3 regions of the Chryseobacterium sp. R2ACT005 genome follow, and region 1 is predicted to be linked to each of the others. Evidence: riboswitches for the same ligand, from Rfam matches in the RefSeq annotation. Region 1 holds a riboswitch; each other region holds the start of a gene.
The links. Region 1 has a riboswitch for S-adenosylmethionine ahead of ACPF63_RS19655 (SusC/RagA family TonB-linked outer membrane protein). Riboswitches for the same ligand answer to the same signal wherever they lie in the genome.
Positions count from the first base shown of each region.

Region 2: another riboswitch for S-adenosylmethionine. It lies ahead of ACPF63_RS23045 (TonB-dependent receptor plug domain-containing protein); the one in region 1 lies ahead of ACPF63_RS19655 (SusC/RagA family TonB-linked outer membrane protein).
Region 3: another riboswitch for S-adenosylmethionine. It lies ahead of ACPF63_RS18870 (alpha/beta fold hydrolase); the one in region 1 lies ahead of ACPF63_RS19655 (SusC/RagA family TonB-linked outer membrane protein).

Region 1 is NZ_CP188192.1:4,265,631-4,276,183, forward strand. It holds gene ACPF63_RS19635 (RHS repeat-associated core domain-containing protein) at 1-2,750, shown strand, start outside; gene ACPF63_RS19640 (hypothetical protein) at 2,758-3,240, shown strand; gene ACPF63_RS19645 (hypothetical protein) at 4,349-4,669, shown strand; gene ACPF63_RS19650 (RagB/SusD family nutrient uptake outer membrane protein) at 4,791-6,284, opposite strand; gene ACPF63_RS19655 (SusC/RagA family TonB-linked outer membrane protein) at 6,302-9,235, opposite strand; SAM riboswitch class I at 9,319-9,417, opposite strand; gene ACPF63_RS19660 (type II 3-dehydroquinate dehydratase) at 9,661-10,068, shown strand; gene pckA (phosphoenolpyruvate carboxykinase (ATP)) at 10,150-10,553, opposite strand, start outside.
Region 2 is NZ_CP188192.1:5,009,159-5,019,711, forward strand. It holds gene ACPF63_RS23010 (thiamine phosphate synthase) at 1-575, shown strand, start outside; gene ACPF63_RS23015 (hydroxymethylpyrimidine/phosphomethylpyrimidine kinase) at 551-1,291, shown strand; gene ACPF63_RS23020 (thiamine phosphate synthase) at 1,294-1,908, shown strand; gene ACPF63_RS23025 (thiazole synthase) at 1,905-2,681, shown strand; gene thiH (2-iminoacetate synthase ThiH) at 2,691-3,809, shown strand; gene ACPF63_RS23035 (HesA/MoeB/ThiF family protein) at 3,954-4,664, shown strand; gene ACPF63_RS23040 (outer membrane beta-barrel protein) at 4,850-7,075, opposite strand; SAM-I-IV-variant riboswitch at 7,195-7,292, shown strand; gene ACPF63_RS23045 (TonB-dependent receptor plug domain-containing protein) at 7,591-10,335, shown strand; gene ACPF63_RS23050 (DUF5694 domain-containing protein) at 10,449-10,553, opposite strand, start outside.
Region 3 is NZ_CP188192.1:4,108,383-4,118,935, forward strand. It holds gene ACPF63_RS18845 (fatty acid desaturase family protein) at 1-13, opposite strand, end outside; gene ACPF63_RS18850 (homocysteine S-methyltransferase family protein) at 96-1,124, opposite strand; gene ACPF63_RS18855 (four helix bundle protein) at 1,114-1,485, opposite strand; gene ACPF63_RS18860 (O-succinylhomoserine sulfhydrylase) at 1,515-2,675, opposite strand; gene ACPF63_RS18865 (ACT domain-containing protein) at 2,787-4,325, opposite strand; gene ACPF63_RS18870 (alpha/beta fold hydrolase) at 4,325-5,269, opposite strand; SAM riboswitch class I at 5,336-5,442, opposite strand; gene ACPF63_RS18875 (MGH1-like glycoside hydrolase domain-containing protein) at 5,631-8,246, shown strand; gene ACPF63_RS18880 (OsmC family protein) at 8,317-8,736, opposite strand; gene ACPF63_RS18885 (DUF58 domain-containing protein) at 8,764-10,086, opposite strand; gene ACPF63_RS18890 (AAA family ATPase) at 10,162-10,553, opposite strand, start outside.

The sequences.
Region 1 (10,553 bases):
CTACAACTGTAAAAGAACTAAATGGATATCAAAGAACAACGTCAAAAACTACCGATGCCTTAGGTAATGTAAGTTCTTCCACGGACAAAGGTGGAACAATTCAATTTACTTACAATGCTGCAGGAGAACAGATAAAGGCACAATATGCTGAAAATATTGTGACCACTAAGTACGACTCCTGGGGTAGAAAATCAGAATTTAACGATCCTTCCAATGGCATTTACAAATATGAATACGATGGACTTGGACAGCCGAAAAAAACAATCAGTCCAAAAGGGACAAAAGAATTCACCTATAATAACTTAGGTCAACTCATCTCGCAGAAGGAGATTTCAACAACAGACGGAGGACAGGCGACCAATAAACTGATTTCGTATTCATACGATAATAAAGGAAGGCTTATTTCCAAATCGGGAACATCTAAAGGACAATCATATAGTTTCAGTGTTTCTTATGATCCACAAGGAAGACTTTTATCTTCATCCGAAAGCAGTAATGGAAAATATTTTATCCAAAAAGGAATTACTTATGACGATAAAGCAAGAGTAACCTCTTATGAAAAGCAACTCTATTCTTCTGGTGCCTTTACTAAAGTTCAGATTGAGAATGTGTACAGCGCCTGGAGTGGTGAGTTGTATCTGATAAAGGATAAAGTTACAGGCAAAGCCCTTTGGGAACTTAAAGAAACCAATGCCAAAGGACAAATGTTGAAATCAAAGCTTGGTGCAGCAGATATTAACAATACTTACGATTTAAATGGCTTCTTAACCAATGTCAACCATTCATCAGCGGTGAAGCCGGGTATCCTGCAACTTTCGTATTCATTTGATGCGATCAAAAATGAACTCAAGAGTAGAACAACAGGAGGAGATTTTAACATTAATGAATCTTTTGATTATGATGAAAATAACCGTTTGGTAAACTGGACCAATCCTGTTACGGGAGTTAAACCTCAATCTAACAGAAATGTTTACGACATCAAAGGAAGAATTACACAAAACGATCAGGTAGGGACAATTAAGTTTGAAAATTCTGCAAAGATCTACCAGCCAACCGAAATGACATTAAATGCCGCTGGAGAACAGAATTATAATAATGATCTGATCCAAAGCATTACCTATAATGAGAACAATGACCCTGTGTTCATTGATGGAATGAAAGGAGATGCAGCCTTCCAGTATGGCTTAACTTCAATGAGACAGAGAGTCACCTATGGAGGCAATTTCAGTGTCGATGGTGATGGTAAGTTCACTAAGTTTTATAGCGAGAACGGGAGCTTTGAAGTGGTAAAAGATAATGCAACCGGAAAGGAAAAGCATATTCTTTATATTGGTGGAACACCATATGAATCAAATATTGTATATTTAAAGAACTTCGCAGAGAGCATCGGTTCTTATAAATTTTTGCATAAAGATTATATCGGAAGTATTTTAGCTATCAGTGATGAAGCTGGAAACAAATTGGAACAGAGACATTTTGACGCCTGGGGTAATTTCACTCATCTTCAAATCGGAAATGGCGCTGTTATTACAGACAAAGATGTCATCCTGAGCTTGTCGAAGGATCTCATTATTGATCGCGGTTACACTAGCCATGAACATTTTGGAGAAGTAGGCATCATTCACATGAATGGTAGATTATATGATCCGTTATTAAGAAGATTCCTGAACGCGGATGAAAATATCCAGGATCCTTACAACACCCAAATTTATAATAAATACGGATATGCGCTTAATAACCCTTTGATGTATAATGATCCAAGTGGAGAAGTACTTCCTTTCCTTATTGGTGTGGGATTAGGTTATTTATGGGCTACAGTAATATCAGGTGCAATTATTGGAGCAGCAATAAGTGTAGGCGTATATGCATTACAAGCAACATTTAATAATAACTGGTCTTTAGGAGGTTTTGCAAAAGCACTTTTAATAGGCGCTCTTACCGGAGCTGTCTCGGCTGGAGCCGGAGAAATATTCAGCGCCAGTGGTTTCTGGGGAACGGTTGGAAATGGAGCTCTGGCAGGTGCAGGAACAGGTGGTGTTACTTCATTAATTAACGGGGATAATTTCTTAAAAGGATTAGCAACAGGGGCTGTAATTGGTGGAGCTGTAGCTGCTGTAAGTTATACCGTAAATTATTATGCTCAAGGATATAATAAGACTAACTATAAAACCGTTTCTTCAGAGATTAAAAGTAATGATACTCAAACATATGATATAAATATTAGTCGTGATACCATGCAGAATGATATAGATATTATGCGAAGCAAAAACTTTACATTATCAGAAATGGATCAATTTGGAGTAGGAAAGGACACCTTAGGATATGGGGGATTTGATGGATATATATATCCTGGGGATGGAAGTAAAGTTTATGCATATACCACCCCAAAAAATTTCTGGACGGGTAAATCTGATATTGTATACGCACCTATAACAGCACAAAACAAAAAGCTTTTAGCAGCAACGATGGTACATGAGACAGGGCATGCATATTCTCAAAAAATAGGATTGCTTGATGTGCAGCTAAAATCAGATAGCAGCGAACATTTAGGGATGGCTAAATTAGAGCACTTATATGCAGACAAAAATCTTGTAACACCGACAGAAAGATTAAACAGCGGCTTTTACTGGAGACCATCCGTTATTAGTAGACTATATAATAATTTAGACCAAATCTCCCGAAGTATAGTTGACAACGCATATAATAAGCTTATGCCAGTATTCAACCGATTTATGTTTTATACAAAATAAATGTCATATGAAAAATTATAAAATAATCACTTTAGTTTTACTTATCTTAAGTACACAAAGTTGTTTCACCCAAAAAAAAGATAAACTTCATTTATTCTACAAGGATATTTTGTATTATAATAAAGTCATTGATGAAATTAAATCTTATGATAGTAAAACTGCAATTTATCAAGTAAAACAATTATATCCTGATGGAAGCTATAAAACAAAAACAGTCAAGGTAAACCTGACACAACAAAATCTTCAAGACATTTATGATTTATATTTAAAGCTTAAACCTAAAAATTTACGCAATTGTATATTTGCTGATAATAACGAACTCTTATCAAGCTCAACAATCAGTTTTAATAAGGATAAAAATATTGAGAATTTCCCATGCAATGAAAGCGTTACTGATAAGGAGAAATATGCCCAGGTTGAAGCAAAACTATATGAATTCATTTTACCTACGTATAGGTTGCAATTTCCGGATGAATTTATACAAAAATAAATAGCAATGTTTTACATGTGCTAGCAAAACAAAACTATTATTTAAATCAATCCCCCGAAAATCGGGGGATTTTTATTAAATAAAAATCATTAAAAAAACCACCGCAAAAAGCAGTGGCTCAAGAAATCAATCTAATTATGGACTAAATATCATAAATTCGGATTATTCTCAAACTCCCTCTGTGGAATACTGAATAAATAATAATTGCTGTTGGGTGTGAAAGCAGATTTATCCGGGAAGGGCATTAATTAATAACCAAAAGCTTAATTTTGCACACTAAATGAAATACTTTTTATTTATACCTTTTATGATCTATCAGTTTTTAAAAAAGCGAAATAAAACTGATAGCGATGCTTATATGAATAGCATTCTCATTTTTATTTTATATACAATCCTCTATACTTTTTTTTTAATCCCTCAAAGTGTAGATTTTGTATTTATTATAATCAATAAAATTTCTAATGTTCTGGGATTTTCAACGAATAATAAATTGGTGAAATATGCCTTTTTCATTATATTAACAATACCCTTTTTTACCTTTATCAGAAAAAAAAGATTGGATACCATAAAATTTAATGACTTTGAATATAAAATAGCTTACGTGCTCACAGGTTTTATCCTCTGGTTTCCTGTAGCTTTGTTTATTTTTTTACTTATCAAGCTTTTACTGGTTGAATAGAATGTACTATAAATTTGTAATCTACGAGTTATAACTTATTATCTAGTCCCGAAAAAGGTTGATTAGTTTAATATATTTAAATCAGAATAGGAAAGTTCCTATTCTGATTTTGTTTTTCATATGCAGTTATACTGTAATATCATCAAGGAAAGAAATGATACCTTAAATTAGTATTACCAATAAATTTGATGGATTAAAGTTTTTAGATTCCTATTCTAGATATTGTGAATAAATGTCATTCTTACAGTTTTCAATAAAAAAAGAAGTGGCTTAAAAAATCAATCTAATTATGGACTATATCTTATAAATTCGGGTTATTTTTAAACTCCCTTTGTGGGTATATGAGTCAATTAAAAACAATATTTTTATAATGTTTCAAAGTCGAGAGACTTCGAAGAGCGGGAGATTAACCAATTATTTAATAACTCAATGGAAAATAAAAAAAAAGAATTAAAAAAAACAGATATTAGAAAACTTATTGAGGCTTTAATTAATCAGTTAGATAAATTAAATGATTCAACTTCTTTTGCGTTTGACAGTGACTTGTATTGGAATATTACTGATGAAGAATTATATGACCCATATAAGAATCCCAAAGAATTAACAATGGGAAGCTTAATTGAAGATTGGGAATTTTTGCAAAAAGTTTTAGATGGAAAGCGAGAGATAATAGATTATGATTTATATAAAATCGCATCTCTTTTAAGATTTCTAGGGAAAAGTACGATTATTACAAAGTCCAGAATATAAGTAATCCTTAAATAATTCAAAATAAACCCGTTGCTTTTTTAGCAACGGGTTTTTTATTAAAAAAACCACCGCAATCGCAGTGGCCAAAAAATCAATCTAATTATAAACTATGGACTATATCTTATAAATTTGGGTTATTTTCAGATTCTCTCTGTGGAATACTGAATAAATAATAATTGCTATTTGGAGTGAAAGCAGATTTATCTGGAAAATCAAGAACAGAATGCCCTTTACCATCTACAGTTTTCACTGTTCCTTCTGGTGTAGTAATCTGAACTTTTATCGGTTTACCATCAGCATCTACAAATGGTTTTCTTACTACTGTTCCCTGTGTTCTGATAATATCTGAAAGGGAGAAACCTTCTCCGAATAATTCTTTTCTTCTTTCGATCAGAACTGCTGCTACAACCTCATTCTGTGATAATGAACCACTATAAATATTGGCATTTCTGGCAGATTTCAACTGGTTCAAAACAGCTACTGCCTGAGTCACATTTCCGTTTCTGGCTTCAGCTTCAGCTTCTATCAGATACATTTCTGCAGCTCTCATGTAAACAATGTCTGCAATAAGAGTTGGCTTAAATTTAAACTTAGCATACCTCAGTAATCCTTCTCTTCCTTTCTGCCCGTCCCATGAAAATAGTTGGGATCTGATATCATTGCCATCAAAAAGATCTTTAAAGTAAGGATCCGCCATAAAGCTGTAATAATAACTTCCTGATGAAGATACATCCAGATAGTGGAAGGCATAACTTGCATCAGACTGTTCCTGTGTCTGTCCGTGTCCCCAGATCCATTCTGCATTGTTGATATCATTAAAGCCATCTTTGTATTTTTCCGGTGCCATCAATGGGAATCCTTCTCTTGCAATTTTCGCAGATGCTGAAGCCTTGCTCCATTCACCGGTATTCAGATAAGTTCTGGCAAGAAGTCCGTTGACTACAGCACGATTAATCTTATCTTTATTATTTCTTGTATAGGTTTTCAACAGGTTGTCAGCATCTGTAAGATCACTTTTAATCAAAGTATAAATTTCTTCAAGACTTGCTCTTTTCTTTCCTACCGTACTGGTTGTAGAAGGTTCAGTATAAATGGGAGCCGTCAACGCTGACTTGTCTTTCAAATAACTGAACTGATAGAAGCTCGCCAGATTCAGATAACAGAAAGCACGTAATGCTTTTGCCTGTCCTTTCACCTGATTTTTTTTCTCCTGACTTCCTTCTGTCCCGTCAATTCTTGTAATAACATTATTCATATTATTGATGGTAGAATACAACATGGTCCAGATAAATAACGGACGAGAAGCCGTACTGTTTACCATTTCTGTAAAAGCGTAAGTAGAAGCAAATCCATACTTATTGGTTAATACAGCTACATCGCTTCCCATTGCATCACTGGCTCTTAAAACAGTGGAATATCCAATATTAGCATAGGTAGTTCCATCGTTATTAAATTTTGCCCAGGTACCGTTTACTACAGTTTCTGCACTTTCAGCAGTTTTGAAAACTTCCACACTGTTAGCCTGATCAGTCGGAGCAGTGTCCAGATCGCTTTCACAGCTTGTCAACGCTAAAAATCCGATAAGTGCAAACGATAGATATTTTAATTTTTTCATTGTTTCAATTTTAAACGTTATAGTGTTGTCTGAAGACCAAAAGTGATTGTTCTCATTGCAGGGTATCTGTAATAGGTGGTTCCATCCAAAGCCTGTTCAGGATCCATTCCCTTATGTTTATAGAAGGTTAAAAGATTCTCTGCCTGAATATAAATTCTGAACTTTTTAAGTCCTATTTTCTCAAAATAATCCTCAGGAAGTGTATAACCTAAACTTACATTTTTAAGCCTCGCATACGTTCCGGAGTATAAGAATCTTGAAGATGTTGAGGTCCAGTTATTCGTTGTTGTACTTAATCCAGGAACATCTGTATAAGGATTTTCAGGGGTCCATCTGTTCAGCATTTCTGCGCTCCATACACGTCCGCCGGAACTTCCGTTATGCATGATGGAAGTATAATCGGTATCCAGAATCTTCCCACCGATTTTGAATGTCAGCAATCCTGAAAAATCAAAATTTTTGTAGGTAATGCTGGTACTGATTCCTCCGGTCAGTTTAGGCAAAGCAGAACCCTGCAAGAGTTTTGTTGCTTTTGAATATTCTGAGGTAGTTCCTTCTACTGAATTTCCGCTCGCATCTGTAGAAACCGTTTTCCACAATGGTTTTCCATTGCTTGGATCTACCCCGCCCCATTCAGGGATAAAGAAATCATACACAGAGCCCCCTACCGTTAATAATTTACTTCCCACCACAAGGGAACCGCCAGGCAACTTGGTAACTTTATTGTTTAAGGTACTTAGGTTTACATCTACATTCCATTGGAAATTATCATTCTTAATGGGGGTTGTGAATAATGAAAATTCAAATCCTGTATTTTGAATAGTTCCGATATTCGCCGGATAATCGCTGATTCCCAACGACGGCGCAACCGGCATATTAAACAGAAGATCCTGGCTTTTTCTTTTGAAGTATTCAATATTTCCTTTAACTCTGTTATTCAGAATAGCGAATTCCAATCCTACATTTAAATTAAGGTTCGTTTCCCACTTCACATTATTGGTAGATGTTTTTTCAAGTGTTGTTCCCGGTTCTCCACCAAGACTGATAAATCTGTACAATTCCTGATATGCATAATAAAGCGGTTGCCCGTTTGGCCGAAGTAATTTATCATTTCCTTGTCCTCCATAGCTGGCACGCAATGTCAATTGGTTAAAGACATTCAGGCTTTTTACGAATTCTTCATTTGAAATTTTCCACGAACCACCCACTGACCAGAATCTCCCCCATCTGTTATCCTTCGCAAATCTTGAAGAACTGTCTGCTCTTCCTGATGCAGACAGGAAATAAGTATTATTGTAGTCATACTCTACTTTTCCAAGGAAACTCAATAAGCTCAATTTATTACTGTTCCCACTGAAGCTTCCCAGTAAAGAAGCAGCATCCGGTTCATAATAATAAGGGAGAGAAAACTGGCTTCTTGTTCCGGAAATCGTCTGATAGTCATATTTATAGAATTCATGTCCTGCTAAAGCATTTACATGGTGTTTTCCAAATTTCCTATCGTATGTCAGAATATTACTGGTTGTATAAGAAAGTGTTCTGGTATTGGTTTTCGTTACTGAACCTCCAATCTCAGCGCCTTGTCCCAGCAATGGATTTGAATAATAATGTCCGTTGTAATTCACCAGATCAACAGAAAAGCTTGTCTTGAATTTCAATTCCGGTAAGAAAGTAAATTCCATGAATCCTTTCCCTGAAAAGTTATCTTCTTTATTTTCGTTTTTGTCTAATGGCAGGGTTGCGGCCGCATTCTGATTCTGAAGGGCACTTGTAGGTCTGTATTTTCCAAAATCATAAATCGGGTTTCCATCAGCACCCAAAATGTAAGTTCCGTCATCATTTCTTTCATAATAAGGATAGAATGAAGGAATAAATCTTGCCGCATTGATGATATTACTTGAATTGGAATCTGAAGAAGTGGGTGCCTGCTGAATACTGTTTGTATAGCTTAAGTTTACCCCGACATTCAGCCATTTTTTTACTTCAGAATTGATCTTTAACCTGGTATTGTATCTTTTATATCCTGATTCAATAGCCATTCCCTTATCATCAAGATAGCCCAATGAAAAGAAATAATTGCTCTTATCACTTCCTCCGCTGATATCAAGATCTACCTGATTTCTTGAAGCAACTCTCTGCAAAATATCCCTCCAGTCGTCATTCCAAAGTGGTGATGCTCCGGGTAATAATTTCCCATCGGTTCCCACCGGTTTTGGATATCCTGTTCCATATGGATTGATCCCAAGTGTAGAGACAAGATTATCTGTTGCCATCTGTGCAGCCTGTTGAGAAGACACTTTTCCGGACTGATATCCGTTTCTCAAGGCTTCCCAATATAATTGAAAGTATTGATCTGTATTTACCTGTTCGTAATCTTTTACGGCTCTTCCGGAGAATCCCTGGCTGATATTAAAATTAACTCTAGCTTCTCCTTTTTTACCTGATTTTGTGGTAATGATGATAATCCCGTTTGCTCCTCTTGATCCATACAACGCACTCGCAGTGGCATCTTTCAAAACACTGATGGATTCAATATCACTTGGACTGATGGAGTTAATATTTCCGTCAAAAGGGATTCCATCTACTACATATAACGGATCACTGGAAGCACTTATTGAACCAACTCCTCTGATTCGGATGGTAGAAACAGCTCCCGGCTGCCCTGATGAGCTGGTAGTCTGAATCCCGGCAACCTGCCCTTCCAATGCCTTGGTAATATTGGTTACAGGTCTGTTGTTGATCTTATCGCTGGAAATGGTAGCAACGGAACCGGTATAGCTGTTTCTTTTTGCTTTTCCATAGGCTACGACTACAACTTCGTCAATTTCTTTTTCATGAAGACTGTCCTTTTCCGGCTTAGAACTCTGTGCATGTACACTGGTTACTCCCAGAAAAAATGCAGCAACCGGAGGTATCCAAGTTTTAGAAGCGAATAAATTTTTGCTAATCATAATCAATTTCATTTATCATATATTAAAATTTTGTCCTTTGCAGAAAAGTCAGCAAAGGGCATCGATAAATACGATAAACCAAATGCTTATTTTTCCTTAAAAGGCTGAACGTAACACCTTGCCCAATGGGTAGGTTGTCAAGATTTCACAGGGTCAGTTCCCTCCATCTTTCTTTATAAGCCGATCGAAATATGGTTGCAAAGCTAAAAACTTTTAGTCTACAAAACAAGTAGACTTATTATTTTTCATGATAAATTTTCAAAAATTAACATAAGATTTTAATAAAACCCATTACTGTAAGGAGTTGCAATCATTACCATTTTATCAAACATGATAAATATCATTATTAATAATACAATTGAACGAACGTTAATTTGTGCGGAAATTTTGAGCATTTAATTAAAAAAAGTTTTTAATTTTATAGTATGAAAGTTTTGATTATAAATGGGCCTAATCTCAATCTTTTGGGCACCCGAGAACCGGAAATTTATGGAAATGTTTCCATGGAAAGCTATTTGGAAATTTTAAAATCCGAGTTTCAGTCTCATGAAATACAATATTATCAGTCAAATATTGAAGGAGAGCTTATCAACAGGCTTCAGGAAGATGATTTTGATGCAGTAGTAATTAATCCGGGAGCATTCACCCATTATTCCTATGCGATTGCTGATTGTCTAAAAAATATCAGAAAACCAAAAGTAGAAGTTCATATCAGCAACATCTATAAAAGAGAGGAATTCAGACAGAAGTCTGTGACAGCTGCTAATACGGATGCAGTTTTATCTGGCTTTGGAATGGATGGATATAGATTGGCTATATTAAGCTTAAAGTAATTTTCAAATAATATCTGCGAAAAATTAGAAATAAAAAAGCCTCATCAATGATGAGGCTTTTCCTTATGTTATAGAGAACTATTAGATAGTCTGTTCCTGTAATTGAGGTCCTGAAGCAACTAATTTCTTACCTTCTTCAGTATCACAATACTGCTCAAAGTTTTTGATATATCTTGAAGCAAGATCTTTTGCCTTTTCTTCCCATTCTGAAGCGCTTTCATAGGTATCTCTAGGATCTAAAATACCTGTAGAAACGTTTGGCAATTCAGTAGGAATCTCAAGATTCATGATTGGAACCTGAGTTTTAGGAGCGTTATCGATAGATCCGTCAATGATTGCATCAATGATTGCTCTTGTATCTTTCAGAGAAATTCTCTTTCCCGTACCATTCCAACCTGTATTTACCAAATAAGCTTTAGCACCGTGTTCCTTCATTTTACCGATCAATGTTTTAGAATACATTGTTGGGTGTAATGTAAGGAATG
Region 2 (10,553 bases), 740 kb from region 1:
TCACTCCTGAATTGATGGTTCCGAACGAAACTGATGTGATTAATCAGCTATTTAAGGAAGGACTTGATCTGCTTCATATCCGTAAACCATGGATCAACAGAGATGAAATGATTGAATTGATCAGCCAAATTGATGAAGCGTTTCATTCACAGTTGGTGCTACATACACATTACGATCTGGGGAAGGAATATAACATTTCAAGATTTCATTTCAGAGAGATTGATCGAAAGGAAGAAACTTATAAACCTTTTGCAGAAGAAAATACCATTTCAACTTCAGTACATGATATCACAACCTATAATACTTTGGACAAAGAATGGGAATATGCTTTCATAAGCCCGTTCTTTCCAAGTATCTCCAAAAAAGGATATGGATTGGATTCTACTATTAAAGATGAAATAAAACATAGGAACCATCCGGATGTAAAATTAATTGCTCTTGGAGGAATTGATCAGGATAATGTTCAGGAAGTTTTCAAAACAGAAGCAGATGGAGCAGCTTTATTAGGTGCCATCTGGGAAAGTGAAGAACCTTTAAAAGTATTCAAAAAATGCAGGAACGCCCTTATGTCATGAGTGTTGCAGGCTTTGATCCAAGTGGTGGAGCAGGCTTGTTATCAGATAGTAAAACCTTTGAGCAATCGAAAGTGATGGGACTTGGAGTATGTACAGCGTTGACACTGCAAACAGCCTCCAAATGTCTTAGTCTTGAATGGCGTCCTGTAAAAGAAGTGACTGATGCTATTCAGGTACTGATGGAAAATTATCCGGTTTCAGCCGTGAAAGTCGGAATAGTGAAGGATGCAGAATTTCTGGGTGAAATTGTAAAAACGGTAAAGATTAGCAATCCTGAAGTAAAAATAGTTTGGGATCCCGTTCTGAAAAGCACTTCCGAATTCACTTTTTTTGATCTTAAAACACTTCCTCAATTAAAAACGGTTATTAATAAACTGTGTTTAATAACCCCTAATTATAATGAATACAGTGTTTTAAAGGAACACAATCTTTTACCAGATACAAATCAATGCTCATTGCTGATCAAAGGAGGGCATAGACAAGATCATTTAGGAACGGATATTTTAGTTGAAAACGGAAAAGAAACTCTTTTAGTTCCAGTCGAAGACCATCAAATATATTTTCCTAAACATGGTTCAGGCTGTGTTTTATCATCAGCAATTACAGCAGAACTCGCCAAAGACGAAAGCATGGAAACAGCCTGTAAACAGGGGAAATTATACATTGAAAAATTTTTAAAAAGCAATCCCTCTTTATTGGGAACGCATTCATTATAAACATGGAAAAATTACAATACATATCACAGGGAAATACAAAACAGGAACAGGAGCTTCATATCCGTAAGGCTTTAGATAATGGGATCAAATGGCTGCAGGTAAGATGGAAAAATGCTCCTGAAAATGAATTAATCAATCTTTGTGAAATTTCAAAACAGCTTTGTTCAGAATATCAGTCGGTTTGTATCATCAATGACCATGTACAGCTGGCAAAAGAAATAGATGCTGACGGAGTTCATTTAGGTTTGAATGACCGGTCTATTGAAGAAGCCAGACAGACTTTGGGAGAAAATAAAATTATTGGTGGAACTGCCAATACCCTTTCAGATGTCATCCAGAGAATTAATGAATCTTGTGATTATATAGGTTTAGGTCCATTGAGGTTTACTATAACCAAAGAAAAATTGAGTCCTGTTCTTGGATTTGAAGGGTATCAGAATATCATTGATGGATTAAGAGAGAAATCAATAGATATTCCCAAAATATTTGCCATCGGAAGTGTTACTCTTAAAGATATTTTACCCTTACAAGAAATCGGAATTTATGGTGTTTCCGTTTCAGGACTTATTACAAAGCAGCCCACCATTATTAAAGAACTAAACAAAGTAATGATATGAACAATCAGAAATTAGAAATAGCCGGAAGAACTTTTGAATCAAGACTGTTTTTAGGAACGGGAAAGTTCGGAAGTCTGAAAGATATGGTACAATCTGTCATCGCATCAGAAACGGATATGGTGACCATGGCACTGAAAAGAATTGATGCACAATCCAGTGAAGATGATCTGCTTGACTCATTAAGAGAAAACAATGTTCATCTTCTGCCTAATACCTCCGGAGCCAGAACAGCTAAAGAAGCAGTATTAGCCGCACAATTAGCCAGAGAAGCACTGGAAACAAACTGGGTAAAACTGGAAATTCATCCGGATCCGAAATATTTATTGCCGGACCCTATTGAAACATTATATGCAACCGAAGAACTTGCCAGGCTGGGATTCATTGTGATGCCTTATATTCATGCCGATCCTGTTCTATGCAAACGTCTTGAAGATGCCGGAACAGCTGTGGTAATGCCTTTGGGAGCACCTATCGGAACAAATAAAGGATTAAGAACCCAGGACTTTCTGGAAATAATTATCAGCCAGAGTAATGTTCCTGTAGTGGTAGATGCTGGAATCGGTGCGCCATCAGATGCAGCAAAGGCCATGGAAATGGGAGCAGACGCCGTTTTGGTAAATACAGCCATTGCCGTTGCAAGAAATCCGCTTAATATGGCTGTCGCTTTTAAAGAAGGTGTGATTGCCGGAAGAAGAGCTTTTGAATCAGGATTGGGAGCCATTGCCAACCATGCTGAAGCCTCAAGTCCGCTTACTTCGTTTTTGTTTGAATAAATCAGGATTATGAAAAGCTTTAAAGATATTTTTGAACGCTATCAATGGGAGGAGGTAAGGAGTAAGCTTGAAAAAGTAAACCTGTCTGATGTAAGATCCAGTCTTCAGAAAAAGAATAAAACCCTTGATGATTTCCTGAATCTTCTGTCACCAGCGGCTTCTCAGGAATTGGAACTGATGGCAGGAATGACACAGGCACTTACCCAAAAACGATTCGGAAAAACCATTCAGTTGTATGCTCCGCTCTATCTCAGTAATGAATGTCAGAATATCTGTACCTATTGTGGATTCAGTCTTGATAATAATCTGAAAAGAAAAACTCTTTCCGATACAGAACTGATGATTGAAGCATCAGTTCTGAAATCAATGGGTGTGAATCATGTACTGCTGGTAAGCGGTGAAGCCAATAAAATAGTGGGAGTTCCCTACTTTCAGAATGCTGTCCGAAAGTTAAAACCTCATTTTTCCAATATTTCCATTGAAGTTCAACCTTTAATGGAAGAAGAATATAAACTGCTTCATGAAGAAGGAGTACATTCCGTATTGGTATATCAGGAAACCTATCATCAGGATGTTTACAGAGAATATCATCCGAAAGGTAAAAAATCAAATTTCCATTTCCGTCTGGAAACTCCGGACAGAATAGGACGGGCGGGAATTCATAAAATTGGGCTAGGAGTTCTCCTTGGACTTGAAGATTGGAGAGTTGATAGTTTTTTCAACGCATTACATATCGATTATCTTCAGAAACAATATTGGAAAAGTAAGTTTTCGGTTTCATTCCCAAGACTCAGACCGGCAGAAGGAATTATTGAACCTAATTTTATTATGGAAGACAAAGATCTTCTTCAGCTCATTTGTGCCTACAGAATCTGGAATGAAGACCTTGAAATTTCCATTTCCACCAGAGAAAATGAGGTCTTTAGAAATAATATTGTATCTCTTGGAGCTACAGCCATGAGTGCAGGCTCAAAAACCAATCCCGGAGGGTATGCTGTCGATAAAGAATCTCTGGAGCAGTTTGAAACCAGTGACGAACGAAGCATGGATGAGATCAGAACCATGATTAAAAAAGCGGGCTACGATCCTGTGATGAAAGACTGGGATTCCGTTTATAGTGGATTTTAAACTTTTAAACCATTAAGAACTTTGAAGAGCTGAAACTAAATTAAGAAAAATCGAAGATTTTAAGGCCATATCTTCTTAAAGCAAAGCTCAGCTTAATTTTCCTTAAAAACTTAAAGAATCTTAATGGTTCAATTATCATAAAGTATGAAAAAAGAAGATCATTTTTCACGGTACAGCCGGCAGATATTTATAGAAGAGATAGGACTGGAAGGACAAAAGAAACTCATGGCTTCAAAAGTCCTTGTCATAGGAGCAGGAGGTTTGGGAAGTCCCATTATTCAATATCTGGCTGCTGCAGGAGTGGGAACTTTAGGTGTTGCAGATTTTGATGAGGTTGAAATTCATAATCTGAACAGACAGATCATTCATACTGAAAACAGCGTAGGGTTATCCAAAGTGAAGAGTGCTGAAACATTTGTAGAAAAGCTTAATCATCAGGTTACATTTACAGGAATTGAAGAAAAAATAAATAAAAATAACGCTGAAGACATCCTTTCTCAGTACGATGTAATTGTAGACGGGTCAGACAATTTTTCCACAAGATATCTGGTGAATGATACCTGTATAAAATTGAAAAAAACGTTGGTTTACGGAAGTATTCTGGGATTCTCAGGACAGGTTGCCGTGTTCAATCATAATGGAAGTAAAAATCTGAGAGATCTATTTCCGGAACCTCCTTCTGATGAAGATATGCCGGATTGTGACAGTCTTGGTGTATTGGGAGCTCTTCCCGGAATAATAGGAAGTATGATGGCTCTTCAGACCTTAAAAATCATCACTGATCTTCCGGTAAGTGTCGATCAGTTGACATTGGTAGACACATTGAGCTGGAGATTTCAGACGATAGATTTTTGATCTAAATATAAACACTAATATCACTAATGTTTTCACAAATAACACCATTTTAATATCAATAGGAACGGGCTTTAGCCCGTTTTACTTTTTAGAATATCATCCATAGGCTTTAGCCAAAACCTATATTCCATACAAAAAAGAGGCGGTCACCTTAGGTGCCGCCTCTTTTGTTTTATCTCAAAAAATTATTGTGCCTGCTGCATTACGCCGCCGTTATCTTCTTTTTTAGTCTGGTTCAGGATATTTGGATCCTCTTTCGCCAGTTTATTTCTTGTCGGAATTTTATAGTTAATGGAAAATCCGAAATTCCTTGTGTCATACTTGCTGCTGATCATTACCGGAGTTCCTGATGGTGGATTAGAACGTACCTGCATCATCTGCCCGTTGAAAATATCATTCGCAAAAACAGAAAGCGTCAGACGGTTGTTCATAAACTTCTTCGTCAGCGTAATATCAAGAGAGTTGTTGAATGGTTTCTCTGCCGTGAAATAGAAATATCCTGCCTTTGGAGTCAGATAGCTGTAATTGGCTGTCATTTTGATGTCTTTAGGCAGAAGAATCTGAGTCATAATATTGAAAATCCAGAATCCTTTATTATTCAGATTGTCGATTTCATGTTTCTGGTAACCAGCATATAAGTACATGAAGTTAATTTTATCAGGATTAAAATCAAACTTCATGATTTCGCTCAAAGGCTTGCTGAAAATCATAAAAGGAACCGGTAATCCCACGTTGAAGTTATGAATTTTCATATTCGAAATATTCACCTGCTCGTTGTAGAGTTTTCTTCCGTCTTTTCGGATGATCTGTGCCACCTGATTGTTTGCTGAACTTACGCTATACCCGATAAATGCATAATCAAAAGCCGAAATTTTCAATTCATAATTATCAAAAATAGTAGGTTGTAGATTCGGGTTACCATTAACTTCCGTACTTGGTCCGGAGAACGTTACGTTATTCGGGTTCAGGGCAGAAATACTTGGTAAGCTGATTTTTCTGTTGTAATTCGCAGCAATATAAACCTGATTCATCATGTTATACTGTACACTCGCGTTCGGGAAAAACTTAAATTTATTGAAAGGAATCAAATTCGCTTCCACCAGTTTTGCATCTTTATCGAAATATCTTGTTACCCCCGAAATGTCATAGTTTTCCGCACGGGAACCCAATGTGAAGTCAAACTTTTTCAGTTTAGCCTGAAACTCCAAATAGGTAGAAGCAGTTTGTCTTTGATATTCAAGATTCGTCAAGCCAAAACTTTCCGTATCATAATCCTGTTTTTCATACAATCCTCCAAAGCTTACCTTTCCACCATCAAGAAGCTTGATAGGCTGGGCATAATCTACTTTAAAGTTGGCAATATTCATTACAGATTCATTGTTCAGAATATCTTTTAAGCCACTCATTGCACTGTTAATTGGTGGATTGGGAGCTGCAGCAAATATACCATCCTGAAAATAATTGTCCTGAGAGAATTTACTGTCTGATCTTGTGTAGCCGAACTGAAAGTCCAGTTTTTGAGATTTGTCAGCAAAACGTTTCTGATACGTTACAACAGCTTCCTGTCTCAAGCTATTGGTATGGGCCACATCAGAAGATGTATAAAAAGCTTCTCTTAAATCCTTTGGATTGTTCTGAAAAGGTAAATCTCCATGACCGTTACTTAAAGTATAATTGTCATTATTATTGTGGTAAATATCGTAGTTTAATAATAATCTGTCCTGTCCTAAATCAAAAGTCAATCCTGATTTTGCAAAATACCCTCGTCCGTATCTGTCGGTATGACTTGTTAAAAGCTCATCCTGTTGGCCGTTCAGCATACTTTCACGGTAGTTTTGACCAACATTCAGCTGCCATCCGAAATATTTATTTCTGGCATTTAAATTAACGGAGTTGGTCGTTCTGCTTCTGTATTGATCATAATTCGTAAAAGAATAATTCCCGGAATAAGTAGCAGTTAAATATTTATTGGCATTTTTGTTCGTGATGATATTCATGATTGCACCTCCGGATGTAGCCGGAAATTCAGCGCCGGGTTGAGTGATTACCTCAATTCTTTCTACAGAATTGGCAGGCATTCCTTCAAGAAAGGAGTTCAATTCATTGGATGTGATGTTCAGAGGTCTTCCGTTAAGATATACTTCCAGCATTTTTCCCTGGTACATCATTCCTGCGATGTCGGTAGATACCAGTCCAGGAAGCTTTTTTATTCCTTCTAATACGTTTCCGTTGTTCAGCTGAGGTTGCTCGGAAAAGTCAAAAATAGTACGGTCTGCCTTTTGTTCAACTGCTTTTTTAGTTTTGGTGATGACTACACCTTCAATCTGCTTTTCCTGAGGTTTATTGTTTTTTTCCTGTGAAAAGACAAAAACAGAGCTTAATAAGGATAACGCGAAAATCGTTTTTTTCATAATGTTTTTACTGATATCCGGTTAGACGCTGAAAAAGATAATTTGTTACGCTAAAATGTTGAAAATCGAAATTTTAGGTTAAATATTTTTTTATTTATGAAATAATTATATCTTTGCCGGGTAATTATCAAGAATCTCTAGATGGGATAGCAACCTGCAAAAACAAGCAAGGTGCTGCAATCGATAAGCCGGATCTTCCGGAAAAAATGTTTATCATTCTATCATTATCCCCATCTTGAATTTTTGTTTTAAAGTTAAATTCAAATGTTTAAAGACAAGGGAAATCTCCTTACATCAGTTATCTTTTATTCTTCGGATCATGAAGTGAATCTTCATTATTCCCATATGTTTTCATGCCATTTCTATATGCGCATGTGTTGTTGCTTCTAGCCTTTTCTATTTCTAAAAAATAATACAAACATTTCGAACATTTATGTAACCTTAAAATTTAGGGATACGGGATTTGTATTGCTCAAAAAACAATTTTTAACAACAAAAAGTAAACAACAAACAACATGCATAATTTCAGGAAAAAAATATTTGTTCCTTCTATTGCGCTTATTTCTACATTTTATTACGCACAGACGGACACGTTACAATCTAAGAAAATAGAAGATGTAGTCATCCTTGGATCAAGAGGTTCCGGAAGATCATTGACAGATACACCTGTTCCGGTAGACATCATTAATATATCAAAAATTTTAAAACAGAGCCCGACTAATAGTATCAGCCAGGCCTTAAATTATATTGTACCCTCATTTTCATCCACTTCTCACACGGTTAACGATGGAACTGACTTTGTAGATCCTGCTCTTTTAAGAGGTTTAGGTCCGGATCAGGTTTTAGTTTTACTCAATGGAAAAAGAAGATACCAGTCTTCATTGATTAATGTTACCCTCACACCGGGAAGAGGATCTGTGGGAACCGATCTTAATGCTATTCCAGCTTTTGCTTTAGAAAAAATTGAGGTTTTAAGAGATGGAGCTTCTGCCCAATATGGTTCTGATGCCATTGCTGGAGTCGTTAACCTTGGATTGAAAAAAAGATTAGGGCTTTCCGGACAGGTGTTTTTAGGTGGATATGCTTCACCTGTTGCCAATAATTTCTCCGGAGGAGTGGATGGACAGACCATTTCTGTAGACCTTAATTATGGAGCTAAAATTGGACAGACCGGATTTTTTAACGTTACAGGTTCTGCCCAATACCGAGACCCTTATTCCAGAGCCGGAGTAAGAGAAGGAGATATCTTCAATGCCTATAATGCCATTAACTATAGAGCATTACAGGATGGAGTGAATATTGATGGGTTGTATAAAAATATTACCAATACTTCCAATACTCAGCAGATTATCAATACAATTAAACAATATGCAGGTAAGGTTGGATATTTTGCACCGGATTTTCAGTCTCAGATTTCGGGAGCAAATAGTATTTCGGACCTTCAAAAATTATTAGGTAAAGATTTTACCTCCCAGGAACTTAATTACAGAGGATTAGAGAGAAAAGATTTCAGTCTGAGAGCAGGACAGTCTAAGCTGCAATCCGGACAGCTCTTCTTTAATTCTGAGATTCCTGTTAATGAGGAATGGAAGGTTTACTCATTTGGAGGTTACAGCTACCGCCTTGGAAATGCCGGAGGATTTTACAGACTTCCTAATACTGAAAGAAACATCAATGCAGTGACTCCCAACGGATATCTTCCTCAGATTGAAGCAACCGTAAATGATTATTCTCTCGCTGCAGGAGTCAAAGGGAAATGGAATGGCTGGAATGTGGACTTCAGTAATACATTCGGGAAAAACGTCTTCAGTTTTGGGGTGGTAAATACCTTTAATGCATCACTTACAGACAGTTCTCCAAGAACTTTTGATGCCGGAGGCTCTGAGTTTTCACAAAATACCGTCAATCTTGACTTTTCCAAAAAATATGATGTCCTGAAAGGATTGAACATTGCATTTGGAGGTGAATACAGACACGAAAACTATAAAGTAAATGTTGGAAAAGAAAATTCTTATGCTTCTTATGATATTTATGGACGTGTGGTAACCGCTAAAACCCCTGAAAATGAAAAAGCAACCGATTTCTTCGGAAATACAAGACCGGCCGGAGCTCAGGTTTTCCCAGGGTTTAGTCCGGAAAATGCAGTCTCCGGAAACAGAAACAGTATTGCGGCTTATGCAGATGCAGAGCTGGAGGTTACTGACGGATGGCTGCTGGAAGGAGCTTTACGATATGAGAATTATTCAGACTTCGGATCTACATTCAATTATAAGCTGGCAACCAATGTAAAGCTGGCTCCCAATCTAAACTGGAGAGGTGCTGTTTCTACGGGGTTTAGAGCACCATCTTTAGCACAAATCTATTATAGTTCTACTTCTACACTGATTCAACAGGGAAAAACTACACAGGTAGGTACTTTCAGAAACAATTCTGAAGCAGCACAGGCATTGGGTATTCCAAAATTGAAACAGGAAACCTCACAATCCTACAGCACAGGAATTACATGGAAGATTCCGTCATTAAGCCTGACTTTCACAGCAGATGCTTATTTAATAAAGATTAAGGACAGAGTAGTATTGACAGATCTTTTCTTCCGCCCTAATGGTAATTTTACCCCAGGTTCGGATCAGGCAGTTCTTCAGGACGCTTTTGATCTTGCAAGGGCAAGTGCTGCCAATTTTTTTGCCAATGCGGTGGACTCTCAGACGAAAGGGCTGGATATTACCATTTCTCAGAATTCAAAAATCTCATCAGGGATTTCTTTGGAGAATAACTTCGGCCTTAATCTTAATCAGACCAAAAGAATCGGAGATATCCATGCGTCACCTAAATTAGTAAGCCAGATTGATAATTATTTCTCAGAACCGAACAGAGTATATTTTGAAGAAGCTGTACCACGTGTAAAAGCTACCTTATCCAATACGTTAAGAGTTTCCGGATTTACTTTCCTGCTGCGTAATTCTTTCTTCGGTAAAGTGACGGATGCCGATGTTTTAGATGCTAATTTTGACGGAGTAACAGGAAGTACAGAGCACTTCGTACTTAATAATCGTTTGATAACTGATTTATCTGTAGGATATGATTTTAATAAAAATATTTCAGCAACTATCGGGAGCAATAATATATTGAATATACTGCCTTCTAAAAGCCCGAATATAAATTCATTAACAGCTGATAACCAGTTTGTATATTCAAGACAGGTTTCTCAGTATGGTATTGGTGGAAGGTTCTTATTTGCAAGAATTGAATTCAGATTCTAATAAATAAAGCTTAGAAAATTTAATAAAAAAACAGAGATATCTTCTCTGTTTTTTTATATTCTATTACACCATAAAGAATGAATTATCTATTAGGGTGATTATTCTAATTTTATTTATTTCAGTGAAGAAAATTCAATAAAATCATATTCGGCGGAAGAAGAGAAAAGCTGTCTTAGTACTGCTGCATGGCCATTTCCGGCTATCACAAGAATTCGGTC
Region 3 (10,553 bases), 160 kb from region 1:
TTGGCTTTTTCATTATATTTAACTTTGTGGTTTACATAAAGTTACTATTTATAATTAGCCTTCATTCTTGATTTTAATTAAAAAAATCTATCAAATCATACAAATTCCTTCAATTTCCTTGGCTGATATTGTTCTACCAAATCTGCAATCGCTTTTATATGCTCAGGAGTGGTTCCGCAGCAGCCACCGATAATATTGATCAGTCCTTTTTCTACATATTCTTTAATTTGTCTTGCCATATCTTCAGGAGTTTCGTCATATTTTCCAAAAGCATTCGGTAAACCAGCATTCGGGTATGCTGAAATATAGAATTCTGAATTATGGGCCAGAGTTTCAAGATAAGGCGTCAGCTGATCTGCTCCCAATGCACAGTTGAAACCTACACTTAATAAATTCAGGTGGGAAACGGAGATCAGAAAAGCTTCTGCTGTTTGCCCGCTCAGTGTTCTTCCTGAAGCATCGGTAATGGTTCCTGACACCATGATCGGAATTTTTATTCCTCTTTCATCCTGTAGTTCATCAATGGCAAACAAAGCTGCTTTTGCATTCAGGGTATCAAAGATGGTTTCTACCAAAAGAATATCTGAACCTCCGTCCAGCAAAGCTTCACACTGCTGCCTGTAAGCTACTCTCAATTCTTCAAAAGTGATGGCTCTGTATCCGGGATCATTAACGTCTGGACTTAAACTTGCCGTTCTGTTTGTTGGCCCGATAGATCCTGCTACGAATCTCGGTTTGTCCGGGTTTTTCGCGGTATATTCGTCACAGGCTTTTCTTGCAATTTTTGCGGACTCATAGTTCAGTTCGTATACCAGCTCTTCCATGTGATAATCTGCCATCGCTATGGTAGTTCCCGAGAATGTATTGGTTTCAATGATATCAGCCCCTGCTTCCAGGTATTTCTTGTGAACTTCTTCAATCGCCTGAGGCTGTGTGAGAGAAAGAAGGTCATTATTTCCTTTTACCGGATGCTCCCAATCCTTGAAACGCTCTCCACGATAGTCATCTTCTTCAAACTTGTATCTCTGAAGCATTGTTCCCATAGCTCCGTCAAGAACCAGAATTCTCTTCTGAAGTTGGGCATTGAGTGCTGAAAGCTGAGCGTCTTGTATATTATTTTTCATTTTCTATCAATTTGTAACAGTTTATAAATCCGCTGACCAGTTTTTTGCATAAGAGGATTTTTTGATTGATTATTTTAAAATCTTCTTTAGAAATATATTGTTGGTCTGAAGCCAAATGGAATTGAGTTTCCAGTTTATAAAGAGATTTCCCGGCAATCTGCAGAAACGGTAAAGTATCTTCGGGATTCAGCCTTCTACTTCCTTCCGTTATATTGAACGAAACTGAAGTTACCATTTTTCTTATCTGACCTGTTAAAGCCAATAATTCTTCTTTAGGAAAGTTGGCAGTCAGGATATAAGTTAGATTAACCAACTTTCTTCCCTCCATCCAAATTGCTAATTCTGTGTATTCTCTATTCATTTGGTTTTTTATAAACTGTCAACGATTAACTAATCTAAAGCCTGTTTCAGATCTGCTATGATATCTTCTACATTTTCCAAACCTACCGAACAGCGAACCAATCCTGCCGTAATACCTACTTCATTTCTTTCCTCATCGGATAATTTAGAATGGGTTGTAGATGCCGGGTGGGTAACGATCGTTCTTGTATCACCTAAATTAGCAGACAGCGAACACATTTGTATCTTATCTAAAAAGTTTCTTCCGCCTTCTATCCCTCCCTTTATTTCAAATGCTACGATATTTCCTCCAAGCTTCATTTGCTTTTTAGCGACTTCATAACTTGGATGGGATTTCAGAAATGGATATTTTACTAATTCTACGTTCGGATGACTTTCTAAAAACTCAGCTACTTTCAATGCATTCTCACAGTGCTTTTCTACACGGATCGCCAATGTTTCTAAACTTTTTGATAATACCCAGGCATTAAAAGGAGATAATGCAGGTCCTGTATTTCTTGCGAAAAGATAAATTTCTCTGATCAGGTCTTCTTTTCCTACTGCTATTCCTCCTAATACTCTTCCCTGTCCGTCAATCAATTTCGTCGCTGAATGTACAACAATATCTGCACCATATTTGATCGGCTGCTGAAGATAAGGTGTTGCAAAGCAGTTATCTACAATAAAAATAAGGTTGTGCTTTTTCGCAATCTGTCCGAAAAACTCAAGATCCAGAATTTCAATAGCCGGATTGGTAGGAGTTTCAAGATATAAGATCTTTGTATTGGGCTTGATATATTGTTCAACATTCTCAGCATCTCCTGCTTTGAAATAAGAAGTTTCAATATTCCATTTCGGGAAATACTTCGTAAATAAAGTATGCGTAGATCCGAAAACTGACTGGCAGCTCACGATATGATCTCCGGCATTCAATAATGCAGCAAATGTAGAATAGATGGCAGCCATTCCTGTAGCAAAGGCATATCCTGCTTCTGCACCTTCCATCTTAGCAATCTTATCTGTAAATTCTGTTACGTTTGGATTAGAGAAACGGCTGTATAAATTCTTTGGTTTTTCTTCTGCAAAGCTTGCTCTCATATCTTCCGCATCCTGAAATATAAAACTGGAAGTAAGGTATAATGGTGTAGAATGCTCGTCAAACTGACTTCTTTCAGTCTGGGTTCTTATTGCTGATGTTTCAAAATTTTCCATATAGTTTTAATTGATCAATTTTACATTGTAACCATCAGATTCTTCGCTATGCTCAGAATGACAATTGTCGTTATGGTTACACTGCCAAATTGATAGATGTTAGATTAAATATTATTTAGTTTCACTTACTCTTAGAATATCTCCGAATACTCCTCTGGCTGTTACTTGTGCTCCTGCTCCTGCTCCCATGATAACAATAGGATTTTCACCATAGCTTTCTGTGTAAATTTCAAAGATTGAATCTGAACCTTTTAATTGTCCTAAAGCTGAAGTTGCCGGAACAGAAATCAATTTTACATCTAACTCACCTTTATCTTTCTGCAGATCACCATGCAAATCACCTACATATCTCAATACATGCCCAGGCGCCTGATTTTCTTTTATTTTCTGATACTCTTCGTCCAGTTCTTCAAGTCTTGAAAGGAATTCTGATTTTGAAACCTCAAGCAGACTTTCCGGAACCAGATTTTGAATATTGATATCTCCGAATTCATTGATTAAGTCTAATTCTCTCGCCAGAATCAATAATTTTCTTGCTACGTCATTTCCCGATAGGTCTTCTCTTGGATCCGGTTCTGTGTATCCTTTTTCCAAAGCTTCATTGATGATGGTTGAAAATTTATCGTCTCTTAAAGAAAAATTGTTGAAAACATAGCTTAATGTTCCGGAGAATACTCCTTTGATTCTTGTGATATTTTCTCCTGAAAGGTGTAATAATTTAATCGTATCAATTAATGGTAAACCTGCCCCCACATTGGTTTCATACAGATAACGTCTGTTGTTTTTATTCAACGTATATCTTAGTTTTCTGTATTCTTCAATCGGAAGGGTATTAAAAATCTTGTTTGAAGAAACCAGATCAAATCCGTTTTCTGCCAAAGCATGATAGTTTTTCACAAAATCCTTACTTGCCGTGTTATCAACAACGATAAGGTTCTCCAGCTGGTTTTCGTTGGAGAAATTAATCAGCTCCTGAACACTCGAAGGATGTTCTGCAGTCAAAACCTCATCGCTCCAATTCGCATCAAATCCTTTTTTGTTGAAAGCTATTTTCTTTGAATTGGCCACTGCAACAACTTTAAGATCTATTTTTTTACGTCTTTTTATTTCTTCTGAAGATTCCAATACCTGTTGTATCAGAGTTTTTCCTACATTCCCGTGTCCGATGATCGCCAGATGAACGGTTTTTGGCTTTTTGAAAATTTCAGACTCGATGATATTTCTGGTTTTTTCATCCTGTGAAGAAGTTACTACGATGTTGACTCTGTTTTCTCCCGCAACCTGATTCAAAAGTAATGGGAAAACATTGTTTCTTGCCAGCTCAGCAAATACTTTATTGAAATCTTCTGCTACAAAACCGATCACAGAAACATTATTAATACTATAGATCTGAGAAACTTTTCCAGATTTTCTTTCTGCTTCAAACTCATCAATAAGACAAGCAACTGCTTTTTCTGCATCAATTTCCTGAACCAAGATAGAAATTCCGTTTTCTATGGCCTGTTGGGAAATTACTCCTACACTGATACGCGCTAAGGTAAGCGCTTTAAAAATTCGTCCGTCAATCCCGATTTCTCCCAGGAAATCTTCTCCTTCAAATTTGATGATTGATCTGTTCTTCAAAAATTTTATTTCGTTAGCATTTTTCATTACTTCTGTAAAATGTTTTTAATGATATTATTTAATTGTTGATATTCCATTAGGAAGGCATCATGCCCGTGTATAGATTGGATCTCGTGATAAGAAACATTCTTATTTTTCTTTTTTAAGTTTTCAAAACACATTCGGATTTCAGAAGCAGGAAAGAATAAGTCTGTATCTACGGAGATCATGTGCATTCGTGCCTGTATTTTATCCAGTGATCGTTCATCAGCATTAATATTCATCAAGAGATGATTCATCAGTTTGTACGCTTTTAAACTAAATCTTTCGTTTAGTGCATTACCATGATAAACCAACCAATCTTCTGATTCCAGACATTGTTTGTCCTGGTTATATTGGTTTTGAAATCTGTCATTGAGCGACTGTGGTGTTCTATAACACAGCATGGCATGAATTCTTGCTTTCTGTAGTGGTTCTTCTTTATCATTCAATAAAAATTTCTGAACCAGACATTGTGCATGAAGCCAGTCATGTGTTCTGTAATCACAGGCAATAGGAATAAATATTTCTGCAAGATCCGGCTGCTTGGCAAGCATTTCCCAGGCAATTCCTCCTCCCAGAGAGCCTCCAATAATGGCGTATAGATTTTTGATATGTAAAGCTTCAAGCCCTTTTAGAAATATCGCAGCGATATCTGAAGGCGTGAAATCTTCATAGTCTTCAATTAAAAAATTGTCATAACCGTTTCCGGGTATATTGAAACACAGAACCGTATATTGATTGGTATCAACAATCTGATTTTCTCCTACCAATTGTTTCCACCAACCTTTTTCTCCGGATACATCTGAGTTTCCGGTAAGTGCATGATTGATTAAAACAATGGGTGCTGTAAACAGATCTTTCCCAAAAAGCTGATAGCTTAACGGGATATGGTATTCCTTTTGGGAATTGGTTTGATACGAAAGATTTATATAGTTTAGTTCTGTTTTCAATTCTATTATATTTTAATACAAATACAATTGAAAATGCCACAGGAAATGGCTGAAAAGAACTTCAGTAAGTTATCTGTCCAAAATACTTTGGTAGAACGTAGCACCTTCTTTGCTTGCGCAAAGGGTTGCTAAGGTTTCATAGGGTCTAATCCCTCAACCTTTCTTGATAACATTTTCAATATTTGAATGAACGAATGGTGCAAAGATAGTTCTTTTCTTTTAATTTCAAAAAAAAATTATTTTAATATTTAAAAAAGCCCTTAAATACAAGTATTTCAAAACTATATTAATAATTGTTCAGATGAAAAAAATTGGAATTATTTTTCAAAAAAACTAACTTCGTATGGAAAAATGATGAGATATGACCGCCGAAAAAGAAAGATTACAAGATACTAAATGGAAAAACTGGGGACCTTATGTAAGCAACCGACAGTGGGGAAATGTACGTGAAGATTACAGCTCAAACGGGAATGCCTGGGATTTTACCAATCATAATAATGCTGAAAGCTATGCTTACCGCTGGGGAGAAGAAGGCATCGCCGGAATTTCTGATGTAAAGCAACTTTTTTGTTTTGCTTTTTCATTCTGGAACAAGAAAGATAAAATGGTAAAAGAACGATTCTTCGGATTGAGTAACCCTCAGGGAAATCATGGTGAAGACATCAAAGAAATCTTTTATTACCTGGACAATACACCTACCCACAGCTATATGAAAATGGTGTATAAATATCCGATTAATGAATTTCCTTACGATGATCTTATTACAGAAAATGGAAAACGAAGCAAAAAGGAACCGGAATATGAGATTTTCGATACCGGAATTTTTGATAACGATGAATATTTTGATATTTTCATTGAATACTGTAAAGCCGATCACAACGATATCTTAGCCAGAGTCACCGTTTGTAATCGAAGCCAGCATGAGGCTCCTATTCTGGTAGCTCCCACAATCTGGTTCAGAAACAACTGGAAATGGGGATACAATACTTATAAAGGAGAGGTCAATGCGTCTCATGACGGAAGTATTAATATTGGTCATGACAGTATTTCGATCAAAAAGCTATATTCCCGAAACTCAAATGCACAGAGTGTATTTTGTGATAATGAAACCAATACTTCCAAACTTTACGGAGCTCCCAAAGCAGAGAATACTTATTTCAAAGATGGAATTAATAATTTTATTATTCATCAGGGAGATACTGTAAATCCAGAAAAAAGAGGAACAAAAGCTTCTTTTCTTATTGATGAAATTATTGATGCTGGGGAATCAAAAGTTTTTGAGTTCAGGTTGTCTCCTGACGAAATGGATGAACCTTTTGACAGTTTTGATCATATTTTCAATATCCGTCAAGCTGAAGCTGAAGAGTTTTATAACGATATTCAGAATGATACAGTAAATGAAGATGAAAGAAATGTTCAGCGACAGGCTTTTGCAGGGCTTCTTTGGAATAAACAGTTCTATCATTACAATATCGGAAAATGGTTGAAAGGAGATCCCAATTTTGAGGCTCCAAGAAATTTCAACGAATATGTAAGAAATACAGAATGGAATCATCTTCATAATAAGGATATCATTTCCATGCCTGATAAATGGGAGTATCCATGGTATGCTACGTGGGATCTGGCATTTCACTGCGTCCCTTTCTCCATTATAGATGCGGAATTCGCCAAAGGACAGCTTTTATTACTTACCAAAGAATGGTACATGCATCCTAACGGACAGCTTCCTGCTTATGAATGGAACATGAGCGATGTGAACCCGCCTGTACATGCCTGGTCTTGCTTCCGTGTTTTTAAGATTGATGAAAAAAACAATGGAAAGCCGGATTTATTATTTTTAGAAAAAGTCTTTCAGAAGTTGTTGCTGAATTTTACATGGTGGGTCAACAGAAAGGATAAAAATGGTAAAAATATTTTCGGAGGCGGCTTCCTTGGTCTCGATAATATTGGTGCTTTTGACCGCAATATGGAACTAAAGGACGGTCAGCATCTTGAACAGGCAGACGGAACAAGCTGGATGGCGATGTATGCATTGAATATGATGCGTATTGCGATGGAACTTGCCCAATATTATCAGGTATATGAGGATATGGCGATCAAGTTTTTTGAACATTATCTTTATATCGCTGAAGCTATGGAAAACCTGGGTGAAGGAACAAAAGGCTTGTGGAATGAAGAAGACGGATTCTTCTATGATGTATTGCAGCTTGGAAACGGAGACAGTGTTTCTTTGAAATTAAGAAGTATTGTCGGCTTAATTCCTTTATTCGCAGTAGAAATTGTGGATCACAGGCTGTTGGAAAAGATGCCTAATTTCAAAACCAGAATGGAATGGATCCTAAAAAATAAACCGGAACTCACCAAGCTCGTTTCTCATTGGGATGAGGAGGGACAAGGCAGAAAACATCTGATGAGTATTTTACGTAAAAACAGATTAACAAAGGTTCTTACAAGAATGCTTGATGAAAAAGAATTTCTAAGCTCTTACGGAATCCGTGCTATGTCTAAAGTATATGAAGAAAATCCTTTTGTATTCTCTGTGCATGGAGCCGAAAATATGGTATACTATACTCCTGCAGAAAGTGACAGCCGAATGTTTGGTGGAAACAGCAACTGGCGTGGGCCGATCTGGTTTCCTATCAATTTCCTGATTGTTGAAAGCCTGCAGCGTTTTCATTATTATTATGGAAACAGTCTTAAGGTAGAATTTCCAACAGGAAGCGGCGATAAAAGAAATCTTGATGAAGTCGCTCAGAATATCAGCAAAAGGCTCTGTTCAATATTTTTAAAGGATGAACATGGGCAAAGGGCTTTCAACGGAGGCAATCCAAAATTCAATTACGATGAGCATTTCAGAGATTATATCACCTTCTTTGAATATTTTCATGGCGATAACGGCCGTGGTGTAGGGGCTTCTCACCAGACAGGATGGACTGCCACTGTGGCGAAACTGATAAAACCAAGACTTACCTTTTAATCAGCAATGAGTAATAAATAATAAAAAAGCCGGATGAGTCATCCGGCTTTTTCTATTTTTAAATAAGAGATTAAATTTTTTCTCCGTTTACATAGACTTCATATCCGATTTCTACATTCGGTTCTAACGTTTTTGATACGGAACAGTATTTTTCAAAAGAAAGTTCTGCTGCCTTCAACGCTTTTTTAGGATCAATTTCACCTTCTAAAAGAAATTTCACCTTAATAGCCTTGAAAGGTTTTGCATCATCTACTTGTACTCTCTCTCCTTCTACCTCTGCCTGGAAGTCTGTAATGTTCTGACGCTGCTTCTTTAAAATAGAAACCACATCAATTCCGCTGCAGCCTGCTACTGCCATCAGCACACTTTCCATTGGAGAAACGCCTTTTGCTCCCGGCTGGGAAGTATTATCCAGAAGAATAGAATTTCCCTGAGCATTTGTACATTCAAATAAAAAATCGTCGTTTATTCTGTTAAGTGTAATTTTCATTATTTATTGCTTATTGCTTCTGCAAAGTTATAAAATTCCTCTCGCTTTTATCTCCAGATATTTATTGATAACATCGATATTCAAATTTTCCGGAAGTGTATATACAGTATAGATTCCATATTTGCGGAGTTCCTGAATGATCAGTTTCTTTTCAAATTCAAATTTTTCAGCAATGATCTCATCATAGATTTCCTGCATATTTTCAGGATTTTTGTTGATCAGCGTCTGCAATTCTGAATTTTTGAAGAATACAACTACCAGCAAATGGTTTTTTGCGATTCCACGTAGATATTTCAGCTGTCGGTTCAGTCCGTCCAATGTTTCAAAGTTGGTAAAAAGCAGAATTAAGCTTCTTTGATTGATAGAATATTTTACATCCTGATACAGGCGGTTGAAATCACTTTCAAAGAAATCTGTTTTAATATTATAAAGCGCTTCAGAGATTTTTTTCAGCTGCCCGGATTTATTATCGGCTGCAATTTTATTTTCAGCTTTCTTGGAAAAGGTCATCATACCGGCTCTGTCTCCCTTTCTCAAAATAATATGAGACAATGCCATCGTTGCATTAATGGAATAATCCAGTAAACTTAGTCCGTTGAAAGGCATTTTCATGGTTCTTCCTTTATCAATCAGCATAAAAATACGCTGTGATTTTTCATCCTGAAACTGGTTTACCATCAAACGGTTCGTCTTCGACGTCGCTTTCCAGTTGATCGTTCTGATATCATCTCCGGGAACATATTCTTTGATCTGCTCAAATTCCATCGTGTGTCCCAGCTTTCTGACTCTTTTGATTCCACCTAATAAAAATTCACTTTGAATGGCCATCAGCTCATATTTTCTGAGATGAATAAAGGATGGATAAGCAGGAAGCATAGCATCCTTCTGAAAAATAAATCTTTTTGAAATTAAACCTAATGGTGAAGATGCGTAAATATTCAAACCTCCGAAATGATATTCTCCTCTTTCCTTAGGTTCTAATGAATATTGAAAGAATGTATTCGCACCTGAAGAAATCTGTTTTTCAATCAAAAAATCTCTTTTCTGAAACTGAAAAGGAATTTCATCAATAATCTTAGTGGATATGGTAAAGCTATAATTATTTTTGATGTCAATTTTTACAAAGTTCTCATCTCCGTTGGAAAGTTTTTCCGGCAGAATCCTTTGAACCTGTAATGCATTCTTTTGATTAAAAAGCAATAGAAAATCTACTATTGCTGCAAGAAAACAAATCAGGAGTGCAATATGGGCTGCCCACATCAGCACCGGAAAGAAAAATGCCAGGACATACAGAATCCCCACTCCGATGAGTGCAAAAAAGAAACGTGTATTGATGTATAAGTTTTTCATTGGTTAGGGTATAGGGATTAGGATTTAGAAAAAAGGGATTAGGGATTATTGCCCTGCCACCTATTATCTAATAACCTATCTCGGAATCTCTATTCCTTCTAAAATCTGGCGGATAATTTCATCTGCAGTAAGACCTTCCATTTCTCTTTCCGGAGATACGATGACTCTGTGTCTTAAAACAGCATAGCTTGCCTCTTTGATATCTTCAGGAGTCACAAAATCTCTTCCTCTCAGCGCTGCAAATGCTTTTGATGCTGTAAGAAGTGCTAATGAAGCTCTCGGTGAAGCTCCCAGATATAAGAATTGGTTTTCTCTTGTATTGATGATAATCTTAGCAATATATTCCATCAGCTGACTTTCCACAATGATTCCTTTTACCAGATTCTGGTAATTTTTCAGCTGTCCAGCTGTGATCACGCGGTTTACGCCTTCTGTTTTATCTTCTTTTTTACTTTCGTGCTGATTTT